DNA from 2 places in the Glutamicibacter sp. TV12E genome. Region 1 is predicted to be linked to the other one. Evidence: riboswitches for the same ligand, from Rfam matches in the RefSeq annotation. Region 1 holds a riboswitch; the other holds the start of a gene.
What was found. A riboswitch is a leader RNA that binds a small molecule or an ion and turns the genes downstream of it on or off. The one in region 1 is predicted to bind glycine.
Positions count from the first base shown of each region.

Region 1 (15,578 bases):
CCAGGGCGAGCTGGCCCAGGTCACCGGCTTCGAGTCGGATCCCGGCGGCGGAGTCCTCGGCGTGATCGAGGGCCGCAAGGTGGTGGTCGGACGCGCCAGCTGGCTCGCCACCCAGGGCACCGATCTCGACCAGCAGGCCCGCACCATGCTCGCCGACGCAGAATCCCAGGGCGCCACGGCGATCCTGGTCTCGGTGGACGGCGAGTTCCAGGCCGTGATCTCCGTGGCTGACAAGGTCAAGGATTCGAGTGCCGCAGCGATCAGCGAACTGCAGCAGCGTGGACTGCGCGTGGTGTTGCTGACCGGCGATAACCAGTCGGTGGCGGCCAAGGTCGCCGCCGGAGTGGGAATCAAGTCCGCAGACGTGTTCGCCGGGGTCTTCCCAGCGGACAAGGCCAAGGCCATTGCCTCGCTGCAGGAGCAAGGACGCGTGGTGGCAATGGTCGGCGACGGCGTCAACGACGCTCCCGCCCTGGCCCAGGCGGACCTCGGCATCGCCATGGGCTCGGGCACCGATGTGGCTATCGAGGCGGCCGACATCACCCTGATGGGCAACGACCTGCACCAGGTCGCCGCAGCCATCGACCTGTCGGACAAGACGCTGTCAACCATCAAGATGAACCTGTTCTGGGCCTTCGCCTACAACACCGCGGGCATCCCGATCGCAGCCCTCGGGCTGCTGAACCCGATGATCGCCGGCGGTGCCATGGCGGCCAGCTCGGTGCTGGTGGTGCTCAACTCGCTGCGACTGCGCCGCTTCGGCAAATAGCGCCCGGCCCGCTGCGCTTCCCCGACGCAGGTCATGACTTGCTTGAAAGTCGCGAAGCATCCGCTTTCACTCAAGCTCATGACCTCGTCCAGGGTTGCTACTCCGTCTTCGCCATAGGCCATAGCCTGCAGATTCCCTCCTTTCATCGTCATGATTTGCGCCAGATCACTTCGAGTCCTGAAGCAATCGAGCACTGGCATCCCAATGCGTACTTGCCATTCATCGCTCTTGATGACGGCGACCACCCTGCTGGTTGGGACAAGAGTTCAAGTCAGGTGCGGGAACAGTTTCGAGCAGACCGCCTGCAGCACCTCCCCTTGCCTCCGACAAGGGCCCGGATTCCCGCGATATCCGCAAAGCCGGCTCGCGGCCATTCCTGTGGGACGGCCCACGAGGCAACAATAAAACTTTCAGTCGTGCGACTTGCATCACATTCACAGTTCTGCGCATACTGTGATGGCAATCACCACATATGCCGCTGATGCGTGGCGGGAGAGACCCGTCCTCACCAAGGGCGGGCGCCGTAGGAGCAATTTCCTCCCCGGGAAACTCTCAGGCACCCGTACCGCCACGAGAAGGCAACTCTGGAAAGCAGCACAGAATGAACTGTGCTCACCGAAGGAGCAAGCTTCGCCCAGTAGTCGGGTTGAAGTGAAAACTCTCAGGTTCATATACAGATTGGGGAGGGACCACGAACAGTGACGCTTTCAGCGCCTCCGATTCGACGGCTCTCTCCAGCGGCATAGGCAGCAGCTGCTCTCAGCGCAGCGGGCTGACGTTGCCTTCCCGGAGCCGGGCGAGTCTGGCGTTCCCAGCAAAGTAAGTTGCTAGGCGTCACGCCACACTCCTGGAAGGCAACCAGCATGAGTACCACCAGTTCTGATCCCACACTTGAACGCGGACTATCCAACCGGCATATCCAGCTCATCGCCATTGGCGGCGCCATCGGCACCGGCCTGTTCATGGGCTCCGGCAAAACCATCTCCGTCGCCGGCCCGTCGGTCATCTTTGTCTACATGATCATCGGCTTCATGCTCTTCTTCGTCATGCGTGCGATGGGCGAGCTGCTGCTGAGCAACCTGGACTACAAGACTTTTGCCGATTTTGCAGGCGACCTGCTGGGTCCCTGGGCAGCTTTCTTCACCGGCTGGACCTACTGGTTCTGCTGGGTGGTCACCGGCATTGCGGACGTCGTCGCCATCGCCCATTATGTTGCTTTCTGGTGGGGCGACCTCCCGCTGTGGATTCCTGCCTTGGCCTGCATCGCGCTGCTGCTGGTGCTGAACTTGGCCACAGTAAAAGCCTTCGGCGAAACCGAATTCTGGTTCGCGCTGATCAAGATCGTCGCCATCGGCGCGCTCATCGTCGTTGGCCTGGTCATGATCATCACCGGCTTCCAGCACAACGGTGCCACCGCATCAATCGCGAACCTGTGGGCCAACGGCGGAATGTTCCCCACCGGGTTCATGGGTTTCGTAGCCGGATTCCAAATCGCGGTATTTGCGTTCGTGGGCATCGAATTGGTGGGCACAACTGCCGCCGAAACCAAGGATCCCGAAAAGACCCTTCCGAAGGCCATCAACTCCATCCCGGTCCGCATCCTGTTCTTCTATGTGGGCGCCTTGATCATCTTGATGACCGTCCAGCCTTGGAAGCTGTTCTCCTCCGAGAACTCTCCCTTCGTTGGGATGTTCGCCCTGGCCGGGCTGGCTGGGGCTGCCGGCATCATCAACTTCGTGGTGCTCACCAGTGCAACCTCCAGCGCTAATTCCGGCATTTACTCCACTTCCCGCATGCTGCGCGGGCTGGCCTTGGAAGCCGACGCTCCGGCCGGCTTTGCGAAGCTTTCACGCCGCAAGGTTCCCAAGAACGCACTGATGTTCTCCTGCATGTTCCTGCTGGCCGGTGTCGTCCTGCTCTACAGCGGTGATTCGGTCATGGGCGCCTTCACCCTGGTCACCACGGTGTCGGCCTTGTGCTTCATGTTCGTCTGGACCATCATCCTGCTCAGCTACTTGGTTTTCCGCGCCCGCCGCCCTCACCTGCACGACGCTTCCAGCTTCAAGGTTCCCGGCGGACGGGTCATGCCGTATGCGGTGCTGGTCTTCTTCGGATTCATCCTCTGGGCGCTGACCACTCAGCCGGATACCTTTGCCGCCCTGCTGGTCACGCCAGTTTGGTTCCTGGTTCTGGGCTTGGGCTACCTTGTTGTTCGCCGCAGCCCGCAGCACGAAGCGTTGCGTCTGGCCCACAGGGGTAAGGTGGCACACGAACGCTATGAAGCAACGGCCTACCGCGACAGCCAGGCCTTCGGCCACGGGGAAACGTCATCTGTCGTTGAGTCTGCAGGGAACAAGGCACGCCAGTAGTCTGAAATGGTCCAGCATCGCTGGCTGCTGACCCGCACCTTGGCCAAGGTGCGGGTCTGCCTGCGCATTCACTGTGCGCCCTGTACCTTCACTGCAATTACTGCGAAGATGATACTGGCGGCCTCTAGCCTGCACCATGGGATAAAACTCCGCCTCACAAGGAGATGCTCTCATGACTAATATTCGACAGATTTCCCGCGCTCAATCACCGGTCAGCCTTGCCCCGGAACAGCGATTAGCCGCTCTTCAAGAGTGGAAGCGAAGCAATGAATCATTCACTGCTTCCTACCGTTTTGATTCGACTGGCACCGCGCTGGAATTCATCACGCTCGTTGGGTTGCTTGCGGAAAAGGTCGACGTCCACCCTCATGTGGACTGGCGGTTCGACATCGTAACCCTTCACTTGGCCCACGGCCTGAACACAGGAATCACAGCGAAGGACTTGAGCCTGGCCCGGCGCATTTCTGTCGATGCGCACCGGCTTAATGGCGCGGTCATGGTCGATTATCAGGACCGTCAGACCACCGCCTAAACCAGCAAGCCAGCGCTACTTGGCACTCACACGTCGATGGGCAAGCATCCCGATGACGATGCTCTGGACGGCACCAACCCCAGCACCCAATGCCGTCATGGCCACGCGGTCTAGAAGCAAGCTGGATGCCGGCTCCGGGCTGACCATGTGAACCATCAGCAGCGCGGTGACGGTCATGAAGACCATGCCAATGGCGTAGTTGCGCAGGATCACCAATTCGATGCAGATCTGGCCGATAATCGCAACGACAAGAATGACCCAAATTGGTGGTTCGAAGATGAGCACCGCGGCGGCGAGCATCACGCCAATACAGGTGCCGACGCTGCGCTGCAGGCCACGGGCCACTTTGGAATACGCGTCGATTCCGGTCACCGCGGCAATGGCTCCCAGACTGGCCCAGTACCAGTGTCCGCCATTGAAAAGTTCGGCGGCAGCACCTGCCAACAGCACGCCCAAGCCCATTTGCGCAGATTCCCGCAGCGCTCGCGGCGAGGGCGTCCAGGAGCAGCCCGCGCGAAGAGTATTCAAGAGGCTGGCCCGACGCGCTGAGAGACCCAGCATGAACAGGAGGCTGAAGACCATTGTTCCGCCGCCCACGAGGAGCACGCCAGCAAAGGAGTGCATGGTGGCCGGAATGCTAATGCAGGTTCCACCCGCGAAGACGGCAAAAATGGGACCCGCCGGCAACCACCGTGCCGCATGCGAGACATAGTTCGCCCCGAACCCGATCACCGCGAGCACCAGGAGACAGATGATGAACGGCGCGTGAATCAGCGAGAAGAACGTTCCCAGAAGCATGGCGGCCAGTTGAACCAAGCCGACAGACAGCTGCTGCCAGAAGCGTGAAGCGTACCCGTCATAGCGGCCGAAGACTGCGCAGAATGCCCCGAAGGCCGCGTACATCGCCCAATCCAAATGCCCGGTAATCGCGACCAGCACCAGAGGAACGCTCAGCGCAAACGCCGCCTTGGCAGCCGGGATGGCCGAGGGAGTAGGTGGTGCCAACGCCACGGAACGGTTCAGTACTTCCTTGACGTGATGCTTCATTTGCGGGCCTCGCCACCCTTGAGGGCTACCAGTTGCAGCAGGCTTCGCAAGGTTTCTTGCTGCTGCGCGTCAAGGGCGCCGAAGACTTTTGCCTCGCTGCGTTCGGCCGCAGCGGTGGCACGTGCAGTGAATTTCTTGCCTTCCGATGTCAGGGCAATGATGTTGCGGCGTCGATCGACTGGGTCAACGCTGCGTTCGAGGATCTTGTGTTCAGTTAGTTCGTCGAGGTAGGCCACCAGGTGCCCACGATTCAAGTTCGCGTGCTTTGCCAGGTCGTTTTGCGACATCGGCCCGAACTCGGCGAGCGCGCAGACAATCATGAAGTGGTTGCGGGTCAGTGATTCTGATTCCATGAGCTCGGTCAGCTCCTGGGTGCCCACCCGCCCCGCTCGCGAGGTCAGATAGCTCAGGGAGTTCCACTGGAACTGGGGAATCAGGAAGTCGCTCATCCCTACAAAATATCATTTCACCGCGAAACTATTCCAGCACGAACCGAATATTCGATCAAGGACACAATGCGCGGAAGTCCAGGGTCTAGGCAAGCCCGAGTTCCTTGAGCATGAACTTGGCGCCCTGTTCCCCAATCAGAATTGACGGTGCGTTGGTATTGCCTGTGGTAATCCTGGGCATGATCGATGCATCAATCACGCGCAGTCCGCGCAAGCCATGCACCTTGAGCTCGGGATCCACCACCGCCCGTCCATCAACGCCCATCGCGCAGGTGCCGACCTGGTGATGGTAGGTCACCACGTTGTTGCGGATATAGTCCTCCAGTTGCCCGTCATCTTGAACATCTGGCCCGGGATAGACTTCCTGCGCTCCCCAGATTTCCGCAAGTGCTTCCTGGGCAACCATTTGGCGGCACTGCTTGATGGAGTATAGGAAGGCGTCCATGTCCCGGTGGTCAGCCAGCGCGTTTAGGTCGATATTCACCGGATCATCCAGCCCGGGTCCGCTCAGGGTGAGCTCGCCGCGGCTGTAGGGGGTGACAATCCCGGAGTGCAGGGTGAAGGCGGTGCCCTCGATGGGTTCCATCCCCGGTGAATACATTGGGACCGCAAAAAAGATTGGCTGGGTATCAGGCTTGTCAAGATCATCACGAGACTTCGCGAAAAGGTGCGTTTGCGACACCGAGACCCCTTGACGCGGCGCTGGAATATCGCGCTTCGTGGTCTTGGCGATCACCGGAGCCAGCAGATGGTCATGCAGGTTCTTTCCAACGCCGGGCAGCGCGTGCACCGGCGTCACTCCCGCTTGTTCCAATTCTTCCGGGGCCCCGATTCCTGAACGCAGCAGAATCTGCGGGGAACCCAAAGCGCCAGCACTGAGCACTACGTGATCAGCGGTCAGCTGGTGCATTTGCCCGTCTTGGCGGTAATTCACTCCGGTGACCGTGCCGTCCTGGAGAATCACAGAATGGATTTCCGCGCCGGTAATGATCGTTGCCTGCCCACGAACCGGCTTCAGATAGGCCTTCCACGTATTCACTCGCTGGCCGTCAACGATATTGACCTGTTCTTTGGACACGCCGTCCAGAACGCCGGAATTATAGTCCGGGTTGAACGGGACGCCGGATTGCTCGGCCGCTTTGATAATCGACGCATGAATCTCATCAAGTTCGTAGTCATTGTCAACCGGGATGAGCCCGCCGATCCCGTGGACGTCGCTGGCTCCGCCAGTGAAGTCTTCGATGTCCCGATAGATCGGCAGCACATTCTCCCAAGCCCAGGCCGGCCCGCAGTGTTCTGCCCAACCGTCAAAATCTTGTTGGGCGCAGCGAACCCAGATGGTTGCATTGAGCGCGTGCGATCCGCCGAGGACCTTGCCGCGCGGAAGGTGCACCCGTTTGCCGGCGGTGCCTTCCATAGGCGTGGTGTAGTAGTCCCAATCGTCCGGGCTGTGCCAGAGCTCGCCTAGCCTCGAAAGATCATGGATCGCAGGGTTGGTGTCTTCTCCCCCGGCTTCGAATACCGTCACATCGGCGCCGGCATCGATCAAGCGCCGGGCAACCACCGATCCCGCTGAACCTGCTCCGACCACAATGACAGACACCTTGCCCATGGCAACCCCTCTTTCTACATTCCGTCCGGCCACCCCGAGGTGGATCACGACGCCATAGCCCAAGTGTGTCGCGGGTCACTCCCCATGGATTGCCTTTGCGCGCATACGGCTTGTCTGCCAGCGCAAAGACAGCACCCGCTCAGCGTTCCTTGCGTACGGCCCGCAATTCGTCAACGCGCACCAGCACCACGCCAGCCACGATCAGCAAACCGCCAAAGAGCTGCACCAGCCCCGGCAATTCCGAAAGCAAAAGCCACGCCCACAGCACCGCGAACAGCACTTCGGTCAGCGAAATGAAACTGGCGACCTTGGAACCCAGTTCCCTCGCCGCCATGACGCCGGTGGTGTAGGAAAACACCGTCGCGATCAGGATCAGGCCGCTCAGGGCCAACCACCACGGCGCCTGGAATCCCGCAAAGGACCCACTGCCCGCGGCGAAGGTCATCGGCAGGATCCCCAGGGACCCCACCAGCAGCATGGACAGTGCCCCAACAGCCATGCCGCCGGCGGAGAGCATGATCGGCGGCAGCGCGCCATCGACCTTGGCGCTGATGAAGAAGTACACGGTCAGACCCACCGCTGCCCCGAGTCCCCACAGGACTCCGATCGGATCAATTCTTGATGTTCCAGTCAGGTCTAGGGCCGCCACCAGGCCCAGCAGGGACAATAGCGTGCCAGCAATCGTGGCTGCCGAGGGCCGCTTCTGGTGCCTGGCCCACAGCACCAGCACGATCAGCACCGGAGCCAGATATTCGAGCAGCAGTGCCACGCCGACATCCAGCCGCTGCACGGCCAGGAAATAGCACAGCTGGCAGGCACCCACGCCAAAGAGGCCAAAGAGCAAAATCGAGAGCCAATTGGTGCGCACCAGCACCCAGCGTCCGCGCATCGCCAGGGCCGCCGGGATGGCTAGCACCACTGCAGCCCCGGCCATGCGCGCAGCTACCGCGGCGGTGGGGCTCCAGCCTGCTTCGAAAAGGCCCCTCGCAAAGGAACCAGAAATTCCAAAGGCGGCCGAGGAGGCTAATGCAATCCAGATTCCGCGGGTTTGGCTGGTACCGCGTGCAGCTGGCTCGCGGGTGCCAGCAGGCAGCTGCGAACCGGTGGTTTCGCTCATGGGTGGTGATGACTTTCTTGGAGAATTTTCTGCCCTGGGCAGGGCCAATAAAGCATATGGGCATGACGATACGGTTAGGCTTGAGAAGCAGTCAATCCACATCCCGCCCAGGAACGAATTATGACCTTTGCCCCAGATATCGAAGCTTCGCTGAAGACCGTCGTGAATCTTTTGAATACCGAGGTGCAGATTATCGACATGCTCTCCACCGTCGCGGATCTGGACGAGTTCCTCGACTCTGAAAACTTCGAGGGCTCCCGGGCACACAACCAGTCGGAGTTGCGCTCTATCCGCCAGCTGCGCTCCCAGCTCAAGAGCATCTGGACCGGCAACGAAGATGAAGCTGTCTTTCGAGTCAACCAGATCCTGCGCAATGCCAATGCACAGCCGCAATTGATCAAGAGCGAGAACCTTGGCTACCACCTTCACGCGACCACCACCAGCACCCCGTTGTACGACAGGCTCGCGGTGGACGCCGCCATGGCGCTGGCTGAGGTCATTCGTTCGGGCGGCAAAGCGCGGCTGCGAATCTGCGCTTCCACCGACTGCCAGAATGCCCTGCTGGATCTGTCGCGGAACCGGTCCAAGATGTACTGCGATACCGGGAACTGCGCCAACCGCGAGCACGTTCGCGCCTACCGGGCGAGGAAGACCGGCAAGTCTTCCTAGACCGGCACCCCGCTCCCCGGGAACCGTGGCAATTCCGCACTGGGCACGGCTGTCGATTCCACCTTTCGCTCGGGGAAAATTGCGCGGGTCGCAGCAATCCTGACGCACCTGGCTGGATGGTCATCGCCGCAGGCTCGAACTGCGGGGCCTGAATCGCGCCTTGCGCAAGATCGGCCCGCTCGGTTCCTGCCCTTCCATGCGCTCAATCAGCAGATCCAGCGCATCGGCATAAACCTCATTCGGGTTCAACTGGATGGCACTGATGGCAGGACGGCTAAAGCGCGCGGCCTCCGCATCCGATCCAGTGGCAACCAGCAACTCATCGGGGACATTGATTCCCTGGTCCAAGGCCGCTGCCACTACACCGACGGCATGCCGTGCTGTCATCGCGTAGATGGCGTCCGTCGCGCCGTTGTCCCAGACAGACCCGAAAAGCTCCGCAGCGCCGGTAACGCCGCTGGATTCATCGAGAATGTGCACTTTCGGCTCCAGGCCATGATCGTTGCACCAGGATCTGTAGGCCTGCTCGCTGCTCAGATTCCATGAATTTTCATTGGCCCCGCGCAGCAAGGCGGGGCGTTGGCCTCCTTGCCGGCGAAAGTGCTCCATGACCTGCAAGCAGCTTTCCCCGTCGTCATCCGATGCCCAGGACTTGAAGTGCTTCCTTCCTGGATCACTGCCGATGCAGGCATACGGAATCCCGCGATTATCCAGCAAGTCGATCACTGGATCATTGCTTTGCGGGGACACGACGATATAGCCGTCCAGAGCAAGGGAAATTGCAGGGATCTTCGGCCCCGTCAGGTCCGGCAGCACCATCGGAGCAATACCGCGCTGGAGCGCCATGGCGCTGAGCGTGCTGATCGTCTGGTCGAAGACGTCGATGCCGGGCAGAAAGTACTCGCCGAGCAGGTCGAGCGATCGATTGACTATTCCAATGGCGCCCAGCGGGGATCGACGCAGCCCCCGGGCCAGCGCATCGGCTTGATACCCGATATCCCCAGCGGTGGCGATGATGCGCTCCCGCGTCTGGTCGCTCAACGTCCCCTTGCCGTTCAACGCAAATGAAACCGCGGCAACGGAGACATTCGCGGCCTTCGCCACGTCGTGAATTGTGGTCTTCCTGGCCCTTGCCATCACAAAAATCCAGCCATTCTTCCTAGTCATTGGCAACATTGGCAAAATTTGTTTGCGCCTGTTGTATAAAACGTTTTATGTCCTTAACGTGTAACACAGCTTACAACCCCGCCCGCAATCCCCTGGGTTGCGCCGACCAGCCGAGGAACCCCGTGCAACTTCATTCGCTTCGTACCACCACGCTTGATCCCGCAGAACGCGGCCAGGCCATCGCGTCAAATTTCGGTCCGCTCATTAAGCGCAATGCCGCCGACTATCTCGTGCATTTCTCCAGGATGCAGATTCCCTCCTCCACGGTCCGCACGATCGCTGAAAACACCCACGGGGCACTGCGCGAATGGGATGAGAATCTGGCGGTTGAGCTGGAGGCCCAGGCCGCAGCGCTGGGCATCGAACTGTGGCAGCTGTCGGCCCTCAATGCCCGTACCGAGGTCCTGGCCGCGGCACCGCCGAGCAAGGAGGGAGAGTGCTCTACCGCAGTCTTCATCCCGGAACAGGGCGCGCCTGCGAGCTTCCAAACCTGGGACTGGCACCCGCATCTGGCCTCCGACGGCCTGTTGCACGAGCTCGCCTGCCACGAAGGCCGCCGGGTGAAGCTCTTCACCGAATTCGGCATCAGCGGAAAGATCGGCGTGAATTCCGACGGGCTGGGCGTGCATTTCAACATCCTCGCCCATGAGGCGGACAAGGCCGGGGCCGGCGTCCCGGTCCACTCCATCGCCCGCTCGATCCTGGAGCGCGCCGGCAGCATTGCCGAAGCCATCGACCTCACCGCGGGCGTGGCAGTCAGCGCCTCCACCGTGCTCACCGTCATGCAAGGCGGCGCGCATCCAGAAGCCGCCAGCATCGAATTCAGCCCTACCGGCCGCCGCATCGTCAATCGCACCAAGAGCGGATGGGCATTGCACACGAACCATTTCCTGGATCACGGCCTCTTTGCCGGCGATACCATGCCCGCAGACTCGACCACTGCCGAGCGCTACAGCTATCTTGCCGAACGCACCGCAGGCAGCCAGCCTGCCTCGGCCAAGGAGATCGCCGGCATCCTGTCGAGCAGGACCGGGGAAACGCCCGTGCTGTGCATGCGCCCAGAGCCGGGCAAGCCTGCCATAGAACAGTGGGAGACCCTGTTGAGCATCGGAATCGACACCGAGAACTTCGAGCTGAACTACCTCGCCGGCAATCCCGATGCCTCGGCCCGCAACGGCCTGCTGACCTTCTAGCTTCCAAGGATGATGATGACTGCGATCCAAACCCCTGCCCAGCCGGTCATGAGCGCGCGCCGCATTTTCATGATCGCCGGCTTTGGCACTGCCCTCGAGTTCTATGATTTCACCGTCTATGGACTCGCCGCCGCGTTGATCTTCCCGAAGCTCTTCTTCCCCGGCTTCGACCCGCTGGTGGGAACAATCATCGCCTTTGCGGCCTTTGGCTCCGGCTTCCTGGCCCGGCCGCTGGGCGGCATCGTGTTCGGGCACTTCGGCGACAAGTATTCCCGCCGCACGGTGCTGATCACCACGCTGAGCATCATGGGCGCCTCGACCTTCCTGATCGGCTGCCTGCCCAGCTATCAGACACTGGGCGTGGCCGCGCCGATCCTGCTGGTGCTGCTTCGCCTGCTGCAGGGATTCTCGGCTGGCGGCGAATGGGGCGGCGCCTCGCTGACAGGTGTTGAAAATGCCCCCGAAAAGCGCCGTGGCCTCTATGGGAGCTTCACCTCGATGGGCATTGGCCTGGGCAGCCTGCTCGGGTCAGGAGTCTTCGCGCTGCTGACCCTTCTGCCACAGGACCTGCTGTTCTCCTATGGCTGGCGCGTGGCGTTCTGGCTGGGTGGGGCCCTGGTCATCGTCGGGCTTTTCGCCCGTAGAAGCATGCCGGAGGAAAAGCCCTCCGCGGCACCCACCCAGGGCGCTCCCCTGGTTGAAGCCCTGCGCAAGCATCCGCGGCAGATCCTCCTGGCCATCGGCGTTGCCTACGGCTACAACACCATTGCCTACATCGGTTCCATCTTCACCGTGACTTACGCGGAACAACGCGACTACTCCCCCACCATTTCCATGTTGTTCCAGGTAATCGGCGCGGCGGTCTTCGTCATCTCGGCGCCCGTCATGGGCGCGCTCTCGGACCGTTATGGGCGCAAGAGGATCGTCGGCTGGGGAACCGCGATCTACACCGGCATCTTTTTCCTGTTCTTCCCCATGGTCGACGCGCACATCGGATGGCTGGTGGTCCTTGCCTACGCCTTGCTGAATATCTTCATGGCTGCCCCGCAGGGATGCATCCCGGCCTTCCTCTCCGAGCAGTTCCCTCGCAAAACCCGCATGTCCGCAATCAGCACGACCTACCAGACCGGCGCGGCACTCGGTGGCGGTACCGCTGCGACCGCTGCGGCCGCGCTCTTCGCGGCGATGGGCGGCAATCCCTTGGGCGTTGGCCTCTACTCTGCTTTCGCCGCCCTGGTGCTGGTCCTTTGCACGGCGGGCCTGCGTGAAACGTCCAAGATCCGCACCGGCGATCTGGGGCTCAAGAACTAGGAGCAGCGAACCGGCGGGTTCCCCTGTGCTTGCTCGAAGCGGTGCCGCGGCAAATTCCGCAGCGCCGCTTCGTGGCTTCTACCCGCCAAGGCGCCCATCGCCGCCCGCTACGGGCGTCGCCCGGGTCCGGCACGGCGGGCGGGAACGGTCCTCGCCTTTAACCCGGCCTGAGCCCTATGATGAACAGATCACCGGTACACCGGCGTTGCAGCAGCTGAAAGGGCAGGTCATGTCACAGGAATTACACGCTTCGGACGACTATGAAGCACGGTTGGAAGCCGCCCACAGCAACCCATTGATGGCGGCCGGACGCTGGGTGGTCGCGCTCGCCTCGGCAACTTTGGGCGATGGCGAGTTCGAAGCCAACGAGCCGCAGGTCGTGGTCCATTCCCGCGTGGACGATTCGGTGATGCTGCGCTTCACCACCTCCAGCTTGGAGGAAGCCGAACGCCTGATCGTGCAGATCCGCGAGGACTTGGAGAATCTGAGCACCGAGGAGTTCCGCGCCGAATGGGAGCCCGCAGCAGACCGGAAACGGTAGCCCTGTACCGGGCTACTGCTCGATGAGGATTCCATCGATATCCGCGTAGACCATCGCCCCGGGGCGCACCTTCGCGTCGCCGAGGCTCAGGACTTCGTCCACTGCGCCATGCGAGCGCTTCACGGTCTTGCGCGGGTTGCTGCCCAGGGCCTTGATGCCCAGTTCCATTTCCGCCAGGGCCGACCGGTCGCGCACGGCGCCGTGGATGATCACTCCGGCCCAGCCGTTTGCTTCAGCGCTGGCGGCAATCATGTCACCCATCAGCGCATAGCGCAGCGAGCCGCCGCCGTCGACGACGAGCACCGATCCATTGCCCGGGAAGCTGAGGATCTCCTTGATCAGCCCGTTGTCTTCATGGCACTTCACGGTGCGTGCGGGCCCGTGGAAGGACAGCCGTCCGCCGAAGTCCTGGAATTGGACCGAGACGGACTGCAAGGACTCGCCGTGCTGGTCGTACAGGTCTGCGGTGCTGATGGGATCCTGCTGCATGATGCTCCTATGAATCTGCGATGCTCTTCCACCCACAGCATAGCCGCGCACCGCGTGCCTTCCGGTAGATGGCGGTTCTAGAGCTCAAGCTCCTGCTGGTAGGCCTTGGCATCGAGTGCGCCCAAGCGCGAGTGGCGGCGTCCGTAGCCAAGGTAGATGCCGACGCCGACAATCATCCACAGCCCGAAGACCACCCAGGTGATACCGGCCAGGTTGAACATCAGGAAAAGGCAGGCGGCAATGCCCAGGATCGGAGTCACCGGATACAGCGGAACCCGGAAAGTGCGCGGAGTATCCGGCTGGGTCTTGCGCAGGTACATGACCGATACGCCGACCAGCGCGAAGGCGAAGAGCGTGCCGATGCTGGTGGCTTCGGCCAGCTGCCCCAGCGGAATCAGCGAGGCCGCAATGGCGACCAGCAGGCCGGTGACGTAGGTGCCAATCACCGGGGTGTGCGTCTTGGGCGAGACCTTGGCGAAGAAGCGCGGAACCAGGCCATCGCGTCCCATGGAAAGCAAAATGCGCGTCTGGCCGTACAGGGTGGTGAGCACCACCGAGACGATGGCGATGACCGAAGCCAGCGCGAAGGCCAGCACCATCCAGCGCTGCCCGGTGATCTCCGAGACGATCTGCACCAGGGCGGCTTCGGAGTCGGCGAACCAGTTCCACTCGCGGGCACCAATCGCGGCAACGGCTACCAGCACGTAGATGGCGGTCACCAAAGCCATCGCGATCATGATGGCACGCGGCAGGTCCTTCTGCGGGTTCTTCGCTTCCTCCCCGGCGGTGGAGGCTGCATCAAAACCAATGTAGGAGAAGAAGACCATCGAGGCCGCGCCGGTGACTCCGGCCGCGCCCATCGGCAGCAGCGGGGCGAAGTTCCCGGCGTTAAAGGCAGTAAAGGCGACGATCACGAAGAAGACCAGGATGGCGATTTTCACCAGCACCATGATGGTATTGGCCATCGCGGATTCGCGGGCTCCGCGCACCAGCAGAACGGTTGCCAGCACCACGACGATCAACGCCGAAAGGTTGATCACTCCGCCTTCGCCCGGCCCTCCGGCCAGGGAATCGGGCAACGACAAGCCGAAAATCTGCAGGGTCTGATTCACGTAGGCCCCGGCTCCGACAGCTACCGCCGCCGCGGAGACCGCGTATTCCAAGACCAGGCACCAGCCGCAAATCCATGCGACTCCTTCACCCAGGGTGGCGTAGGAATAGGAATAGCTGGAACCAGACACCGGAACCATGCCCGCCATCTCGGCGTAGGATACCGCGGAGAGCAGCGCGGTGATGCCCGCCAGCACAAAGGCGATCCAGATGGCTGGCCCGGCCACCGGCACAGCAGATCCGAGAATGACCAGGATACCGGTCCCCAGAGTGGCGCCCACCGAGATCATCACCAGCTGCATGACACCCAGCGAGCGTTTCAGCGAGCCAAGCCCGGCGTTGCTGGCAGCGTCATTGGCCATCGCGTTGATGGATTTGCGCCGCAGCAGCTGCTTGCCCAGAGGGGTGCGTCCGGCCGGCGGGGTGGTACTGGTGCTACTCACGGGAAATCCTTGATACGTATTTGTCGCAAACGGGAACGCGCCGGGACTATCTGTAATGGACAGTCCCAGCGCGTGATCTCTGGCTAAGCTTTATTATCAGTCTTCAAACTTCTTGTCCGGGTTGGCCGAGGATCGGTTCACGCCGGTCCCCTTGCCCAGGTCTGGATCATTCTCCTTGCCTGCCATGGTCATCACCGAGATGACCAGAAGGCAGGCGATGAAGGCAATGCCGAAACAAGCCAAGCCGATGTCGAAACGCAACGGATTTTGCGATCCGCCGGTGGAGCTGACCAGGCCGACGACTCCCGCGACGATCGCCATGGCCAGCGAGAAGCTCAGTGGGCCCTTGATCGACTGGCTCCACGGCTGCTTCTTCTTGTTGTTTCCCACCAGAAACTCCGTTTCTACTTTTACTGCAGACTTCAAGACTAGTTGTTTTCCTGCGCCGACGTATCAGTCGCGGGCGCGGCCGTTGCCTTCATCTCGTGGCGATGGCCGAATCCGGCAATCAGCTCGAAGACCGCAAGGACAATGGTGCCGCCGCCAATCAGGCCGAAGAGCGCGTGGGCGTCCATGCCGCCGCTGAAGCACAGCGCCATGGCCAAAATCACGCCCACCGCACCGGTGACCAGCTGGTTCCTGAACGGCGGGAAGGCGTGACGGAGCTTGGCAAAGACCACGAGCTCGGCAACGCCGGAGACCAGGAAAGCGAAGGCTGCAATGTATCCGATCCAGGCCACCGAGGGCAGGAAGATGGTGG
Region 1 covers NZ_JBQVVF010000001.1:1,762,467-1,778,044, reverse strand. The annotation lists gene ACT7DV_RS08330 (heavy metal translocating P-type ATPase) at 1-769, shown strand, start outside; glycine riboswitch at 1,249-1,347, shown strand; glycine riboswitch at 1,349-1,456, shown strand; gene cycA (D-serine/D-alanine/glycine transporter) at 1,633-3,138, shown strand; gene ACT7DV_RS08320 (4a-hydroxytetrahydrobiopterin dehydratase) at 3,311-3,670, shown strand; gene ACT7DV_RS08315 (FUSC family protein) at 3,686-4,717, opposite strand; gene ACT7DV_RS08310 (MarR family winged helix-turn-helix transcriptional regulator) at 4,714-5,166, opposite strand; gene ACT7DV_RS08305 (GMC family oxidoreductase) at 5,252-6,778, opposite strand; gene ACT7DV_RS08300 (EamA family transporter) at 6,918-7,895, opposite strand; gene ACT7DV_RS08295 (CGNR zinc finger domain-containing protein) at 8,016-8,564, shown strand; gene ACT7DV_RS08290 (LacI family DNA-binding transcriptional regulator) at 8,685-9,731, opposite strand; gene ACT7DV_RS08285 (C45 family autoproteolytic acyltransferase/hydolase) at 9,854-10,924, shown strand; gene ACT7DV_RS08280 (MFS transporter) at 10,940-12,235, shown strand; gene ACT7DV_RS08275 (hypothetical protein) at 12,465-12,776, shown strand; gene rraA (ribonuclease E activity regulator RraA) at 12,789-13,265, opposite strand; gene ACT7DV_RS08265 (amino acid permease) at 13,343-14,737, opposite strand; gene ACT7DV_RS08260 (hypothetical protein) at 14,915-15,208, opposite strand; gene ACT7DV_RS08255 (HdeD family acid-resistance protein) at 15,247-15,578, opposite strand, start outside.

Region 2 (15,578 bases), 400 kb from region 1:
TTGGCCACATCTTCTGCGGTCACACCGGTCTTCGCGGTCAGCTCGCGCAAATCCAGGATGCACTCGTGGGCAACCAGGCCCTTGTTGCCGGTGAACAGCACGGGGAAGTGCTCGTTCAGGCGCTTGGCAATGTAGTTGGCGTTCAAGATGGCGTGCTTGGTGGCCTCGGTCAGGCCGTCCCCGCCCATCATCGCGATGTAGGCCCAGGAGATCGGCAGTACGCCGGCCGAGCCGAAGGCGGTAGCCACTACCGGCACGCCGTCGCGCTCGGTGTAGGTGCCCGAGGCATCTCCGGGAAGGAATGGCAGCAGGTGCTCGCCCACGCCGATCGGGCCGACGCCCGGGCCGCCGCCGCCGTGCGGGATGCAGAAGGTCTTGTGCAGGTTCAGGTGGCTGACGTCTCCGCCGAACTTGCCCGGCTGGGCCAGGCCCACCATGGCGTTCATGTTGGCGCCGTCGATGTACACCTGTCCGCCAGCAGCATGGATCTTGTCGCAGACCTCGCGCACGTCGGCGTCGTAGACCCCGTGGGTGGACGGGTAGGTGATCATGATGGCCGAGAGGACGTCCTTGTTGGCCTCGATCTTGGCATCCAGGTCATTGGCGTCGATGGTTCCGTCGGCTGCGGTCTTCACGACCACGACCTTCATGCCGGCCAGCACTGCCGAGGCGGCGTTGGTGCCGTGGGCGGAAGCCGGGATGAGGCAGACATTGCGCTGGCCCTCGCCACGCGATGCGTGGTAGTCCGAGATGGCCAGCAGGCCTGCGTATTCGCCCTGCGAGCCGGCGTTTGGCTGGATGGAGACGCCAGCGTAGCCGGTGATCGCGGTCAGGCGGCCTTCCAGGTCGGTGATCAGCTCGCGCCAGCCCTCGGTCTGCTCGGCTGGTGCGTACGGGTGGATGGAAGCGAACTCTGGCCAGGTGATGGATTCCATCTCGGCTGCGGAGTTCAGCTTCATGGTGCAAGAGCCCAGCGGGATCATGGTGCGGTCCAGCGCCAGGTCGCGGTCCGAGAGGCGGCGCAGGTAGCGCATCATCTGGGTCTCGGAGGAGATGGTGTTGAAGATCGGGTGGGTCATGAAGTCGCTGGTGCGCACCTGACCGGCAGGGATCTCGAATCCTTCCGGGGCAGAGAGCTGCACGCCGAAGACCTCCAGCAGGGACTTCACAATGCTCGAGGTGGTGGTCTCATCGGTGGAGATGCCGACCTGGGTGTCGCTGACCTTGCGCAGGTTGATGCCCGCGGCGATGGCCTTGGCGATGATTTCCCCGGCGTTCTCGACGTTCACCACGACGGTGTCGAAGAAGGTCTGCGAGGCCAGGGTGAATCCGCCGGCAACCAGCGAGCTGGCGATCACGCGGGCGTGGTTGTTGGCGCGTGATGCAATCTGCTTCAGGCCTGCCGGGCCGTGGTAGACGGCGTACATCGAGGCGCAGATGGCCAGCAATGCCTGGGCGGTGCAGATGTTGGAGGTGGCCTTCTCGCGGCGGATGTGCTGCTCGCGGGTCTGCAGGGCCAGGCGGTAGGCAGGAACTCCTGCGTCATCCACCGAAACACCGACCAGGCGTCCTGGCATGGAACGGGTCAGGCCATCGGCCACCGCCATGTAGGCTGCGTGCGGTCCGCCGAAGAACAGCGGCACGCCGAAGCGCTGGGTGTTGCCCACGGCGATATCGGCGCCCTGCTCGCCTGGAGGGGTGATCATGGTCAGTGCCAGCAGGTCGGCGATCACGGTGACCATGGCGCCGGCTTCCTTGGCGGCGGCGATGATGCCGGTGTGCTCGGAGATGGAGCCGTTGCTGCCTGGCTGCTGCAGCACGATGCCGGAGATGTCGCCTTCTGGCAGGCCTGCGGAGAGGTCAGCGACCTCGACTTCGAAGCCCAGCGCGTCGGCGCGGCCCTGCACGACCTTGATGGTCTGCGGGAAGATGTTGGAGTCCAGGACGGTCTTGCCCTTGGCCTTCTTCTTGTTGGCACGGCGCATCATCAGCACCGCTTCGGCGGCGGCGGAGGATTCGTCCAGCAGCGAGGCGTTGGCGATCGGCAGTCCGGTCAGGTCCATGACCATGGTCTGGAAGTTCAGCAGGGCTTCGAGGCGGCCCTGGGAGATTTCTGGCTGGTACGGGGTGTAGGCGGTGTACCAGGCCGGGTTTTCCACGATGTTGCGGCGGATCACCGCGGGGGTGATGGTGTCGTAGAAGCCCTGGCCGATCATCTGGGTCTTCATGACGTTCTTGGAGGCCAGGTCACGCAGGTGGGCTAGTGCTTGGGTTTCGCTCAGGGCGGCTGGGATATCCAGCATGGCGTCTTGGCGGATGTCTGCCGGAACGGCGGTGTCGATCAGGTCTTCGAGGCTGTTGTAGCCCAGAGTCTGAAGCATGGTGTCTACGTCGGAAGGACGCGGGCCGATATGGCGGGCAACGAATTCGCTATTCGTAGAAGCCGAAATCTGCGTGCTGGTCATGGTGCTGGAGTCTCCACGGGGATCTGTCTTGGCGCATGCCAAAGGAAGGACGCTTTGCCTCCCCATCCCTGTTGCACTACCTGAGAGTTTTACGCGTCCGGCCAACTAAGCCGGGCGCTTGCACCTTCGGTGAACCGGTACTGGCCGGCTACTTTCCAGAGTTGCCTCGTGATGGCGGTACGGGGGCCTGAGAGTTTCCTGGGGAGGAATTGCTCCTACGGCGCCCGTCCATGGTGTGAACGGGGCTCTCCCGCCATCCGTCTATGGCGCACGCTGCCGGTCGGAGACCCGCAGCACACAACCATGTTACCTGCCTCGCGCGGAACATCAAAGACGCCTCGGCAGAAAAACTGTCACAAAACTTCTAGCTCGCCGGGACGGCTAGCCGAACGTACTCGGGATACTTGGCTGACAAGGAGTCTCCAGAGGACGTTCCGGTCAGGCGGCGCTTGAGCCACGGCACCAAATGCTCGGTGGCCCAGCCCAATTCTTCCTTGAGCTTCTCGCCGCGCGAGTTCACGGCCAGCTCGGGCAGCACCGGAGCCTGGATCAGTTCGGCCCAGTTGCCCTCGGCCACCTGCTCTTCGCCCAGGACGTTGAGCACCTTGGAGGCCATCAGCGCATGGCCAAGTTCATTCATATGCAGGCGGTCTGCCGCCCAGTACCGCAGGTCCGAGAATTCCCGCCAGCGCCAGTAGTCGGCGATGATCGCGCCGTGCTTGTCGGCGATCTCGCGGACCTTCTCGTTGTAGATGGCAGTGCGCGGGCGAGTCCTGGAAAACAGCGGGGATTCGACGGTATCAAAACCGGTAAAGAGCATCACGGTGCAACCGGCCTCGGAAAAGCGGCGGACCATTCCCTCATAGCCGCGCATCAGCGCGTCCAAATCCGCGGTGGGACGCAAAATGTCATTGCCGCCGGCGTAGATGCTCACCAGGTCCGGGGCCATGGACAGCCCCTGGTCCAGTTGCTGGTTGATCACCTGGCCAATTTTCTTGCCGCGCACCGCAAGGTTGGCATATTCCCAATCCCCCTGGGCACCGAGCACTTCGGCAACTCGATCAGCCCATCCGCGCACCTGGTTTGGACGTTCTGCATCAACATCGCCGACGCCTTCGGTGAATGAATCACCTAATGCCAAAAACTTCTTCACTTCAATCCCACTTCGTCTTGCTGATGATTTTGCGTTGTGCCGTTGCGGCTAGCTGGATTTCGCCTTGGCGCCCTTGGCCAAGATGAGCTGGCGGCACAGCTGGCTCAATTGCACCCCGGTGGAGGTTTCCCTGGCACCTTCGCTGCGCGAGGGGATGAAGCCGAAGCCCAACTGGTAGGCCGGGTCCGCGAAAGCCAGGGAGGAGTTCGCGCCATCGTGCCCGTAGGCAAAAATCGAGCCGTAGTTGTTGCGCGCGGTGGCTTTCATGAATCCCAGTGCGAAGGCTTGCAGCAATCCATTGGTGCGGTCATGGCCGTAGACCAGCTCGGTGGATACTCGCGACCAGGTGTCTTCGCTGAGCAATCCGCGCGAAGCGCCGAGGGCAGGAACCGCCCCGAAGGACGCCGCGTAGATGGCAGCCAGGCCCTGGGCGCTGGCTACGCCGCCCATGGAAGCCGGGCCAAGTTCACGTACCTGCGCCGCATTGGCCAGCTCGTGCCAGTTGTACACCGGGCCGCTTTCCAGGGCGAACCCGGAGGAGGAGTTCACGGCGAGGCCAGCCGGTGAGAAGGGGTCGAAAAATTCGGCGGGAGCTTCGGCCGCCGGCAAGACGTCGCGGTAGCGGGATTCCAACGCAGGATCCTGCCCGATATAGGCGTCCACCCCCAGCGGCTTGCGGATGCGCTCTTCAAAGATCTCCTTGAGTTCCTTGCCGGTGACCCTGCGAACCAGTTCTTCCATGAGCACCCCCATGGTGATGGCATGGTAGCCCACGATATTCTGGCCCAGCGGCCAGATGCTTGGCATGGAGGCCAGGACCTTGGCGTATTCTGCCGAGTTCAGCAGCACCTGGCTGGGCACTCCCCCGGGAACGCCGAGGACACCGGCCTGATGGCTGAGTACTTCGCCGACGCTCAAGGCATTTTTTCCGCCAGCGCCGAATTCCGGCCAGTAGGTGGCCATTGGCTCGGCGGGGTCGATCAGGCCATCCTGGACCAACAGTGCAACGACCAGCGCGCCCAGCCCCTTGGTGCAGGAGAAAACACAAGTCAGCGCATTCCCGGCAAGGTGCTCTCCCACGCTGTGGCGGAGCACCAGCTCGCCTCGGTGATATACGGCCAGCTGCGCCGAATAGTCTTCCTCTTCGGCAGCTCGCGCTTCAAGAGCCTGAGCCAACGGTGCGAAATCTTCGCTGATCACCGAGTCCATTTACATCCTTAAACTGCTTCTCGCTTTTCAACTAACCCTAGTCGGATTCCGCGCAATTCACGATTGGCGCCCATGAGCGCCCCTACCAGCATATCCGTACGTCAAGTCACAGGTTTGCCAGTCATTGACCGCTTATCCCGTGATTCATACCGCTGGGCTTCGGAAACTGTGAGCCAGCCCTGAAGGCAGGTTGCCCGCTTTGGGTGCAGCCACTAAATTTGTCATGCTTGCCACCAATATTTGAAGGAGATGATCTCGATCGCATGACTGTGGATAGTGACACGCCAATACCCCAGAGCCAGGATGCAGAACTCAAGCGGGTGATCGGCCCCAAGCTGCTGCTATTCCTGATCATGGGCGATATCATCGGCGCTGGAATTTTTGCCATCACCGGCAAGGTTGCGGGACAGGTCGGCGGCGCAGCGTGGCTGCCATTCCTGGTCGCCTTCGCCATCGCAACCCTCACCGCTTTCAGTTACCTGGAGCTGGTGACCAAATACCCGCACGCCGCAGGCGCTGCGCTGTATGTGCACAAGGCTTTCGGCGTCCATTTTGTCACCTTTATCGTGGCCTTCACCGTGGCTTGCTCTGGCATTACCAGTGCTGCCACGTCGGCGACCCTGGTGGGGCAAAACTTGCTGATCGGCTTCGGCCAATTCATTGACGGTGTGCCCACGACCCCGCAGGCGGGCATGTGGGCGGCCATTATCATCATCGTGATCCTTGCGCTGATCAACCTGCGCGGTGTGGGCGAGAGCGTGAAGTTCAATCTGGTGCTGACCATCGTTTCGCTGGCCATCATGGCGGTGATTATCGGCATTGGCTTCGCAGTTATCGCTTCGGGCCAGGGCGACGTGAGCCGCTTGGTCGTCTTCGAGACCCCTTCCGATCGCAGCCTCTTCGCCGCGGTGACCATGGGCACGGCCATCGCGTTCTTCGCCATGGTGGGCTTTGAAGACTCGGTCAATCTGGTGGAAGAGACGAAGAACCCGAACAAGATCTTCCCGAAGATCATGCTCATCAGCCTGGGCTTGTGTGCCCTGATCTACATGCTCGTAGCCATCACCGTCATTATGGTGATCCCCACCGGCGACCTGCTGAACCCGAAGAACCCGGATGCCGGCATCCTGCTGGACGTGGTGCGCATCGGCGCACCGAACATTCCCATCGATACCATCTTCCCGTTCGTGACCGTCTTTGCAGTGGTCAATACGGCGCTGATGAACATGCTCATGGCCAGCCGCCTGCTCTACGGCATGGCCCGCCAGGGCGTGCTGCCGCAGTTCCTGGGCAAGGTGCACTCCACCCGCCGCTCCCCTTGGGTAGCCATTCTGTTCAGCACCGCCCTTGCCATCGCCTTGGTGGCTTATGTGAACCTGGACAGCGAAAACGGCATTGTCGGTTCCCTGGGCGGCACCACTGCGCTGCTGCTGCTGTGCGTCTTCGCAGTAGTGAACGTTTCGCTGCTGGTGCTGCGCCGCGAGAAGGCACCTGACGATGCGTTCCGCGCACCAACCATCATCCCGATTCTTGGCGTGGCCTTCTGCTTGTTCCTCGCCGGCCCATGGGCCCGTTCGCGCGCCGACTGGGTGCAGTACGAGATCGCGGGCCTGCTGCTGGTCATCGGCGTGGCTCTTTGGGCCCTGACCTGGCTGATCAACCGCGTCAACTACAAGAAGGGCATCATCGAGACCCGCCCTGGCGACTACAAGTAAATCCTCTCCAGCAATACCTTGGTCCACCGGGAATTTCCCCGGTGGACCATATTTTTGCCCCATGCCCGGCGGCAGGACCTAGGCTGGCTGCTCGATAGTTTCCTGCCGGAAGCGAAGCTTCCAGCCGCTGGCATCTAGCTGCCACCACGAAGAGACAATGAGCGTCCCGGTGCCGGCCGGCTTCATCCGGTAGGCCAGCAGCACCATTTCCTCGCTGATCTGGCGGGTGGCCAGGACCTGCATCTGGCCGGTGCCCGGAAGGGAAGATCCGGCGCTCAAGAGCGATCCGATCGTCGCGACATCAAGCAGTCCTCCATGCCGGGTCACTTCCTGGTAACTCGGGTGCAGGAAATCCTTGAGCTCGGTGAAACTGGAGCGGATCTGCGGGTCGAGGAAGCCGAGTTCAAGTTCGTAGACCGTGGCCGCGAAGTCGGCGCCCGGCTCCGCTTGCACCTGGGCGGCGGTCGGAACTTCCGGTGCCGCCGGAACTGGTGGCGCAGTGGCGGTCCCGCCTGTAGCTGCTGCCGGGCGTGCGCCCCCGGCGTAGCCGGGTCCAGCATCCACAGCGGTGCCCTGCTGATGTGCTGTCGCTGCCGCCCGTGCGCGGTCGTCGGCAGCTTCGTTCAGCTCATGGCCGGCGTGCCCCTTGACCCATTCAAAGGTGTATTTCCGCCCTTGGATCGCGGCATCAAGTTCCTTGAGGATGTCCTGGTTGAGAACTTGTTTGCCATCGGCTTTTTTCCAGCCGCGCTTTTTCCATCCGGGCATCCATTTGCTGATGCAGTTGATGGCATACTGCGAATCGCAGAGGATCTTCAGCTCTTCATCCGGCAGGTGCGCGGTGGAACGGAAGAGCTCGAGGACAGCTTGGAGCTCGCCCATGTTGTTGGTCCCATGGTCCCAGCCGCCAGCGGCCCAGTTCTCTTCGTCCACGTACCAGGCCCAACCGGCCGGCCCGGGGTTACCGAGGGCGGATCCATCTGCAGCAGCAATGATCGTCATGGTTTAATCCTGCCACGCTACCGGCCTGGCTCCGGCTCATGGATTGGGCCATGTCGCCGCCGGGTCTATGGCGTTGTTCGCACTTCATCTTGCCGTGCACTGGCTACCATGGGTGGCGTGAAGAAAATATTGCCCCTCTTGGCGGCCATCAGCCTGCTATTGGCCGCGTGCTCGGAGCCCTCGACTGATCGGTTCAGGGAGCAGGACCCAGAAGGCTATGCGGCCTGCATCCATTTTGGCGGCGGGCTTGATGCGCCCCAGGGAGTTGGAGAAACCAATATGCAAAAGGCCGCAGCCCATGGTGCGCAATCCGCAACCGGGCCAGTGCGCGATGCGGTTGATCTCCGAGAGCCGCAAACCCCTGAGATCACGGATCTTGAAGGATTCAAGAAGGCCTGTGAAGCTCAGGGGTTTGATTACTAGCCTGCCAGTTCGGTGGGATACAGCGGATTGTGCCCGGACTGGACGCGCTCTTGCGGGCGCACCGGCTCCGGGGCCGTGCCTTCTAGCCACGGTCCCTGGTCGGCCAAGCGCTCGCGTTCTGAAGCTTCCAGCCAGTTCTCCAAGACCGGCCCCTTGGGGATGATCTGGGTGGGGTTGATATCTTCGTGGACCACGTAGTAGTGGGCCTTGATCTGCTCGAAATCGATAGTGTCGCCAAAGCCGGGAGTCTGGAACAAATCCCGTGCATAACCCCAGAGGTTCGGCATTTCGATGAGCTTGTTCCGGTTGGTTTTGAAGTGCCCGTGGTACACCGGATCGAATCGAACCAGGGTGGTGAAGAGCCGGACGTCTGCCTCGGTGATGTGGTCGCCCATGAGGAAGCGGCGGGTGGACAGGCGCTCTTCAAGGAAATCCAAGGTGGCAAACAGCCGGTCATGGGCATCGTTGTAGGCGCTTTGGCTGCCCGCGAAGCCGGCGCGGTAGACGCCGTTATTGACCTCGGTGAAGATGCGCTTGACCAGCGGGAGCATCTCGTCCAGCTGGTCCTGCGGTATCAGGTTGGGCGCGCCTTCGCGATGGAATTCTTTCCATTGGGTGGACAGGTCCCAGGTGATTTGCGGGTAGTCATTGGTGACGACCGCCCCGGTGGGAATGTCCACGATGGCCGGTACGGTGATGCCCCGCGGGTAATCGGCAAAGCGTTTGAAGTAGTTCTCTTGAATGCGTTCGGTGCCAAGGACCGGGTCTTTCCCACTGGGGTCCAGGTCGAAGGTCCAGCTGCGGGCATCGTGCGTGGGGCCGGGCAGTCCGACAGACAGCGCGTCTTCCAGGCCCAGTATTCGGCGAACAATCAGCGTGCGGTTGGCCCATGGGCAGGCGCGAGCCGCGACTAGCCGGTAGCGTCCGGCTTCCACCGGCCAGAGCTGGGCGCCTACGCCGACACCGGCGTCCGGGTGGCCGATCTTGCTGTTGTTGTGTTCACTGCCGTAATTTGCCGGGTTCGCATCGGCCACGATCCGGTCTTGGATGTAATTGGTATCCCGGGTGAATTCCCCGCCGGTGACATAGGCACCCTTGGTTGAATATTCCTCGCTCATCTTTTCCCTCCACAGTCCGTCGCGCCAATCCAGATTGCGCGCTCCCCTATCGACATTATGGCAAGCGGCAGCAATTGAACATGGCAGCAAGTTCAGAAATCTGATTGACGCGTCACCATATATTGCCAAATTAAACTTTACACGAGATGATTGATGCGTCAACAAAATTTGCTGAGCTGCAAGATTTCAAAAGGGTGAAGAAAATGACGAGCGATGAGACCCGCTGGCTATCCGAGAGCGAGCAGGACCTCTGGAGAACCATCCGCGAATTCCTCTGGCTATTCCCCAGTGCCATGGATCGCCAGCTGATGCGCGATTCCCAAATGCAGTCCGGGGAGTACTCGGTCCTGGCCGTGCTTTCTGAAGCAACAGAACCCAGTTTACGTCCCGCGGACGTCGCCGAGGCATTGCGCTGGGATCGCTCGCGCCTCTCCCACCTCTTGCGCCGCATGGAGGCCAAGGGCTTGATCAGCCGCTGCTCCGATGAGACCGACCGCCGCGGCCATCAGATTGCGCTGACTGAGCTGGGCCAGGCAACCATCGAAAACGCGGCACCCAGCCACGTGACCTTTGTGCGAGAAACCCTCTTTGATTCGCTGGACGCCGACGAACGCCGCGCCCTGGAGACCGCATTGCCCAAGATTCTTGAATCGATCGAGCAGCAGGGGCTCAAGGACTCCAGCTGCTAGCCTGCCCGCGAGGCCAGCTCGCTACTCTGGACCAAGCGGGCGAAACGCCCACCGAGGGACACCAGTTCGTCAAAGGTTCCGGCCTCTGCGATCTTCCCCTCATCAAGCACCACAATATGATCCGCACGCATCACCGTGCTCAACCGGTGGGCAATCAGCAACGTGGTTCGACCCGCCGCCAGCTCGTCCAATGCCTGCTGGACCAAGGCCTCGGTGACCGTATCCAACGCGCTGGTCGCTTCGTCCAGCACCAGGACCTTGGGTTCGCGCAGCATGGTGCGGGCGATGGCCAGGCGCTGCTGCTCGCCTCCGGAGAACCGGTGGCCCCGCTGCCCCACTTCGGTCTCAATACCCAGGGGCAAGCTGCGAATCAGCTCGGCAATCTGCGCTGCCTCCAGGGCATGCCACAACTGCTCCTCGGTCGCCTCCGGCGCAGCCCACAACAGGTTGGCCCGGACGGTATCGTGCAACAAGTAGCTTTCCTGGGCAACAACGGAAACTGCACGGGCGATGCCCTGCGGGTCGTATTCCCTCAGGTCCACCCCATCAAGCAGCACCTGCCCGGAGGTTGGATCAAGCAGCCGCGGCATTAGGGAGCCGAGCGTCGACTTTCCCGAGCCAGTAGTTCCCACCACCGCCGTCATGGTGCCAGCCTTGAGTGTCAGATTCAGCCGGTCCAGGGTTGGCTTATGCGCCTCCGGATAGCGGAAACTCACATCACGCAGCTGAACCTCGCCGCTCATTCGCTCGGGCTCCACAGCCTTTGGCTCAGCGGCCACCGGGAGTTCTTGATCCGCATCCAGGTATTCGAAGACGCGGCTGAACAGCGCCATCGCGGATACCCACTGCACCGAGAGCTGCATGAGCCCCATGACCGGGCGGAAGATCCCTGCTTGCAGTCCCGTGAAGGCCACCAGCGTTCCGATGCTCATGCCATCACCGGTCACCGGCAGGCCAGCAGCCAAATAGAGCGCCGCTGGAATGGCTGCGAAGATGATGCTCATGGTGGCCATGCGCCAGCGTCCAGCTAGTGCGCTTTTCATTTCAAGATCAATGAGCCTGTGGCTGGAACCTGCGAATGCCTGAGCATCCGCGGGACCGGTGCCCATGATCTTGGAGAGGCGAACGCCGGAAATGCTCAGGCGCTCTTCAATGAGAGATGCCAGGTTCGACATCTCGCGCTGGCGCTTGCCGGTGACCGCTCGACGCAGTTTCGCGGTTTGCTTGGCCAGCAAGATGGCCGGCGGGAAGACAACCAGCGAAATCAGGCTCAGCTTCCAGGAAATTGCCACCATGGCCACGGCCGTAGCCACCACGGTGGTCAAGTTCGAGGCGATGCTCGTTGCCGAGTTGGTGATCACCGACTGCATCTGCCCTACGTCATTGATCAGCCGGGATTGCACATCGCCGGATCGCGAGCTGGTGAAAAATCCCAGTGATTGCTTTTGCAGGTGCGTGAAGAGCCCGGTTCGCAACTGGTGCATCACGCGCTGCCCCATCAGGGTGGCTCGCCAGGTCTGCAAAACCTCCAGCACCGCGGTGGCCAGGGCAATCGCTACCAGCCCCCCTGCGCCTAGCACCAAGAGGCGGATATTGGACTGGGGAACCGCGACATCTATCAGCTCTCGGACAATGAAGGGCTGTGCCAGGCCAATGATGGACGAGGCTGCAATCAGCAGCACCACAGCAAGGACAGCTCCCAGATGCGGGTGGAACAGTGCTGCTACGCGCTGAAGGGATACCGGATGCTCGGCCAGCCATTGCTTGTCCTGGACGGCATTTTTCATTCGCCCTCCGCCGGCCGGCCCACCGGGATGTCCGGGCATTGAATTCACGCTCATAGACCCTCCTTCATCATTCACTTCCCCAAAGAATAACAGAGGTAACCTCACTATGTGGTTCCATCTTGAAATTGTTCTGAAGAACACACTATTCTTGGAACCATGCTGAACGAAGAGTCCAAGCCTGACTTGGCAGATCTTTTCCTCCGCGCTTCGCGCGTTATTCGAGGCCGCTGGAGGGAAGGGTTGATCCCCTTGGGAATCACCCCGCACCAGTCACGGGTGCTGTCCCTGCTGGGGCATGCCGAGTCCGAGGGTTTGCGCAATTCTCAGCTTGCCGAGCGGCTGCATATCGCAGCGCGCTCCACCACCGAGGTAGTCGACCAGTTGGAGGCCAAGCAGCTGGTGATCCGCACCCCGGATCCTGCAGATCGCCGCGCAACGCTGATCGCATTAAGTCCCAGTGGCCGTGCACAGCTGGGCGAGATGTCCCGGCTTCGCAGGGAAAGCATGGAGGGATACTTCGAAAAGCTTTCGCCGCCGGACCGCGAAGAACTGACGAGGCTGCTTGAAATCCTCGACCGGGACAATCCGCGGCCGGCGCGCTTGGCGTGCAAGGAGCCAGGGGCCGCACACTGAACTTCGCATTAACGGGCCACGGCCCGGATAACCACTGCGTGGGTATCCGAGCCGTGGCCCTGGCTCTGCGCTGACGCAGAATTAGTTGTCAGTTCTCGGTCTTGCCGTGGCGCCAGTAGCCCATGAACGCCACCTGCTTGCGGTCGATGCCAGCTTCGCGGACGAGGTAGCGGCGCATTTCCTTCACTGTTCCAGCTTCGCCGGCGACCCATGCATAGAACGGCGCCTTGTTGGCCTGCCCGGTCTCCCACAAGATCTGCGAGTCCACATCGATGTCCTCCGGCTCGGCATTGGTATGCACCACTCCTGCTGCAGGAATCGCCACCACCTGGCTCAAGGCATTGCGCAACAGCTCGCCATGGGCGTGGCTGCCACGAGTCAGCCACTGCACCGAAACACCCGAACGGGTCGAAGTACCCAGGATGTCGGTGGTCTCGGGCACCTCAATGAGCGCATGACCGGTGACATTCGACGGCAGGGATTCGAGAATGGCGCAGATCGCCGGGGCTGCGGTTTCGTCGCCAGCCAGCACGATTCGCCGCGCTTCGCCCGGACGGAATTCGATGCCGCCGTAGCTCGCGTCGTTCAGGAACTTGTTCGGGCCCAGCAACAGCAGCTGGTCTCCGACCTGCGCGCGGTCGCCGAATTCGGTGGCCGGGCCGCCTTGCAGCTTTCCATCCACCACGCGCCCGTGCATCACGAAGTCGATATCCAGTTCCGCGGTCAGCCCCTGGTTGTCGCGGTGGCCGGCCTCGCGGAAGGCCCGGACCGTATAGGTTCGCATGTAGCCGCGGGTATCGGGATCAATGGACAGCCAGCGCTTGTACCAGCCTTCTTGTTCCGCTGGGCTGGTCATGGCCTGCGGGCGCATCGAGGCGATTTCATCGGTCAGGGCCGTTCCGCCAGCCGGAGGCAGCAACAGCTTGATGCGCATATCCAATGGGTGGCTGTTGGTCCCGAAATAGTCCAGGTCCTTGCCGCTGACGGTCAGCCGGCGGAAGGAAGGCGAGAGTTCCTGCCGGTTGATCACCGTGGTGTCAAAAGCCAGGGTCGGGACATGCTCGTAGGCCGGACGGTGATCCAGCGCCGTGGCCTCGGCGACATCCTCGTTTCCACCCTGCGCCGCGGCTTCGGGCTCCAGCGCCTGTGGCTCGCTGCGGAAAATGCCCTTGGAGGCCAGCACCTGTTCGGTGCGCAGCACCCGGTGCCGTCCGATGGGCAAGACCAGCGGGGTGCCACCTACCGGGTCCGGGATCACCCGGCTGGGCATGCCGAAGACATCCTTGACGGTCTTTTCGGTGACCACTTCATTGGGGTGGCCGGCAGCGTAGATCTTGCCATGGCGCAGGGCCACCAGGTAGTCGGCGTACCGGGCTGCCAGGTTCAAATCGTGCAGCACGATGACCACGGTGATGCCGCGGCTGCGGTTCAATTCGCTGACCACGTCCAGCACTTCCAGCTGGTGGGCCACGTCCAGGAAGGTCGTGGGCTCATCGAGCAGCAGCAGGTCGGTTTCCTGGGCCAGGGCCATGGCGATCCAGACGCGCTGGCGCTGTCCGCCGGAGAGCTCATCCACCGCGCGGTCGGCCAGCTCGATGGTGCCGGTCAGCTCCATCGCACGATTCACCGCCGCTTCATCCTCTGCGGAGAAGCGCTTGAAAAGCCCCTGGTGCGGGTAGCGTCCACGGCTGATCAGCTCGCGGGCGGTAATCCCATCCGGCGCGGTCGGCGACTGCGGCAGCAGCCCCAGGGTCTTGGCGACAACCTTGGCCGGCTTCGAGTGGATATCCGCCCCGTCCAGCAGCACCTGGCCACCCGATGGCTTGAGCAGCCGGGACAGGGCACGCAGCAGCGTGGACTTGCCGCAGCCATTGGCGCCCACCACGATGCTCACCTGCCCGGTAGGAATATCCAAGGACAGCTCGTCGACGATGGTGACCTTGTCATAGGCCAAGGTCAGATCGCTAGCCTGCAAAGTGGCCATGGGTTATGCCCCGCTTCCGGTTGAGTTGGCGCGCACCAGGATCCAAATCAGGAAGGGTGCGCCGAATGCGCCGGTGATGACACCTACCGGCAGTGCAAGATCTGCGAACAAGTTCGCGGCAAAAAAGTTGGCAACGACGACCAGGGCAGCCCCGGTCAATCCCGCCAGGGGGATGTGGATCGGCCCGCGGCTCAGCGCCGCGCTGATCGGCCCGGCCAGGAAGGCCACAAAGGCCAGCGGGCCAGTGATGGCAATAGGCAAGGCACCCATGGCCACGGCAACAACCACGAGCAGTATCCGTGCCCGGCCCACGTTCACGCCCAAGGCGGCCGCCGAGTCTTCGCCCAGCTCCAGCATCTTCAGCTGGCGCACGACGAAGGGCAGCAGGATCACGCCGATCGCCCCGAGGCTGATCAGGAGGACCAGGGCGCTGTGCCAGTTGCTGGAGGAGAGCGATCCGGTCAGCCAGTGCATCACATCGCTGGCGGTATTCACCTGCGCCCGGGTCAGCAGGTACTGGATCAGGGCCTGGAGCATCGCGCCGATGGCCAGGCCGGCCAGGATCAGCCGAGGCCCGGTGCGCTTGCCCGAGGCCGAAAGCCAATAGATCAGCGCGGCGACAACCAGACCGCCGGCCAACGCGAAGGCGTTGAGCTTCCAGTCGTTATAGCCCAGGGTGATCATGGCCAGGACCGCGGCGGCCGATGCGCCATAGCCAACGCCGATGACGTCCGGGCTGGCCAGCGGGTTGCCCAGCCAGCGCTGGAAGAGGGCGCCGGAGATGCCCAGCCCGGCTCCCGCCAAGGCGCCGACCGCAACGCGCGGAAGCCTGTCGGACATGATGATGAAGCTGGTGCCGGGGACTTTCTGCCCGCCCAGCACCTGCAGGACTTCGGCCGCAGGCAATCGATCCCTGCCCCAGAACAGGTAGGCGATGATGGCGAGCACCATGGCCAAGGCCATCCACACGGCGGTGCGGCGCGCCAAGTTCCGTCGCACCGCGGCCTTGGCCGGCACGCCTTGCGGCACCGGCCCGGATTCTTCTGCGGTTGGCTGGCTCATAGCTGCTCTTGTCATTTCTTTCGTGCTCACAGGCTCACCGACTTCATGCCGCTGCGCATCATCAGGATAAACAGCGGCCCGCCGATCATCGCGCACATCACGCCCACCTGGATTTCACTCGGCGGCGCGATCACCCGTCCCACGGTATCAGCGGCCAAAAGCAGCACCGGACCGGCCAGCAGGCTGCCGGGCATCAGCCAGCGGTAATCGGAGCCCACCAGCAAGCGAACCGCATGCGGGATCATCAGGCCGACAAAGGCGATCGGCCCGGCCACCGCGGTAGCGGTGCCGGCCAGGATGACCACGCCGATCGATCCGAGCAGGCGGGCGCGGCCCAG
Region 2 covers NZ_JBQVVF010000001.1:2,164,290-2,179,867, reverse strand. The annotation lists gene gcvP (aminomethyl-transferring glycine dehydrogenase) at 1-2,465, opposite strand, end outside; glycine riboswitch at 2,631-2,728, opposite strand; gene ACT7DV_RS10180 (SGNH/GDSL hydrolase family protein) at 2,830-3,618, opposite strand; gene ACT7DV_RS10175 (serine hydrolase domain-containing protein) at 3,667-4,827, opposite strand; gene ACT7DV_RS10170 (APC family permease) at 5,091-6,542, shown strand; gene ACT7DV_RS10165 (RNase H family protein) at 6,621-7,544, opposite strand; gene ACT7DV_RS10160 (hypothetical protein) at 7,662-7,967, shown strand; gene ACT7DV_RS10155 (glutathione S-transferase C-terminal domain-containing protein) at 7,964-9,085, opposite strand; gene ACT7DV_RS10150 (MarR family winged helix-turn-helix transcriptional regulator) at 9,289-9,774, shown strand; gene ACT7DV_RS10145 (ABC transporter ATP-binding protein) at 9,771-11,615, opposite strand; gene ACT7DV_RS10140 (MarR family winged helix-turn-helix transcriptional regulator) at 11,718-12,194, shown strand; gene ACT7DV_RS10135 (SIP domain-containing protein) at 12,283-14,178, opposite strand; gene ACT7DV_RS10130 (FecCD family ABC transporter permease) at 14,182-15,240, opposite strand; gene ACT7DV_RS10125 (FecCD family ABC transporter permease) at 15,267-15,578, opposite strand, start outside.
Region 2: another riboswitch for glycine. It lies ahead of gcvP (aminomethyl-transferring glycine dehydrogenase); the one in region 1 lies ahead of cycA (D-serine/D-alanine/glycine transporter).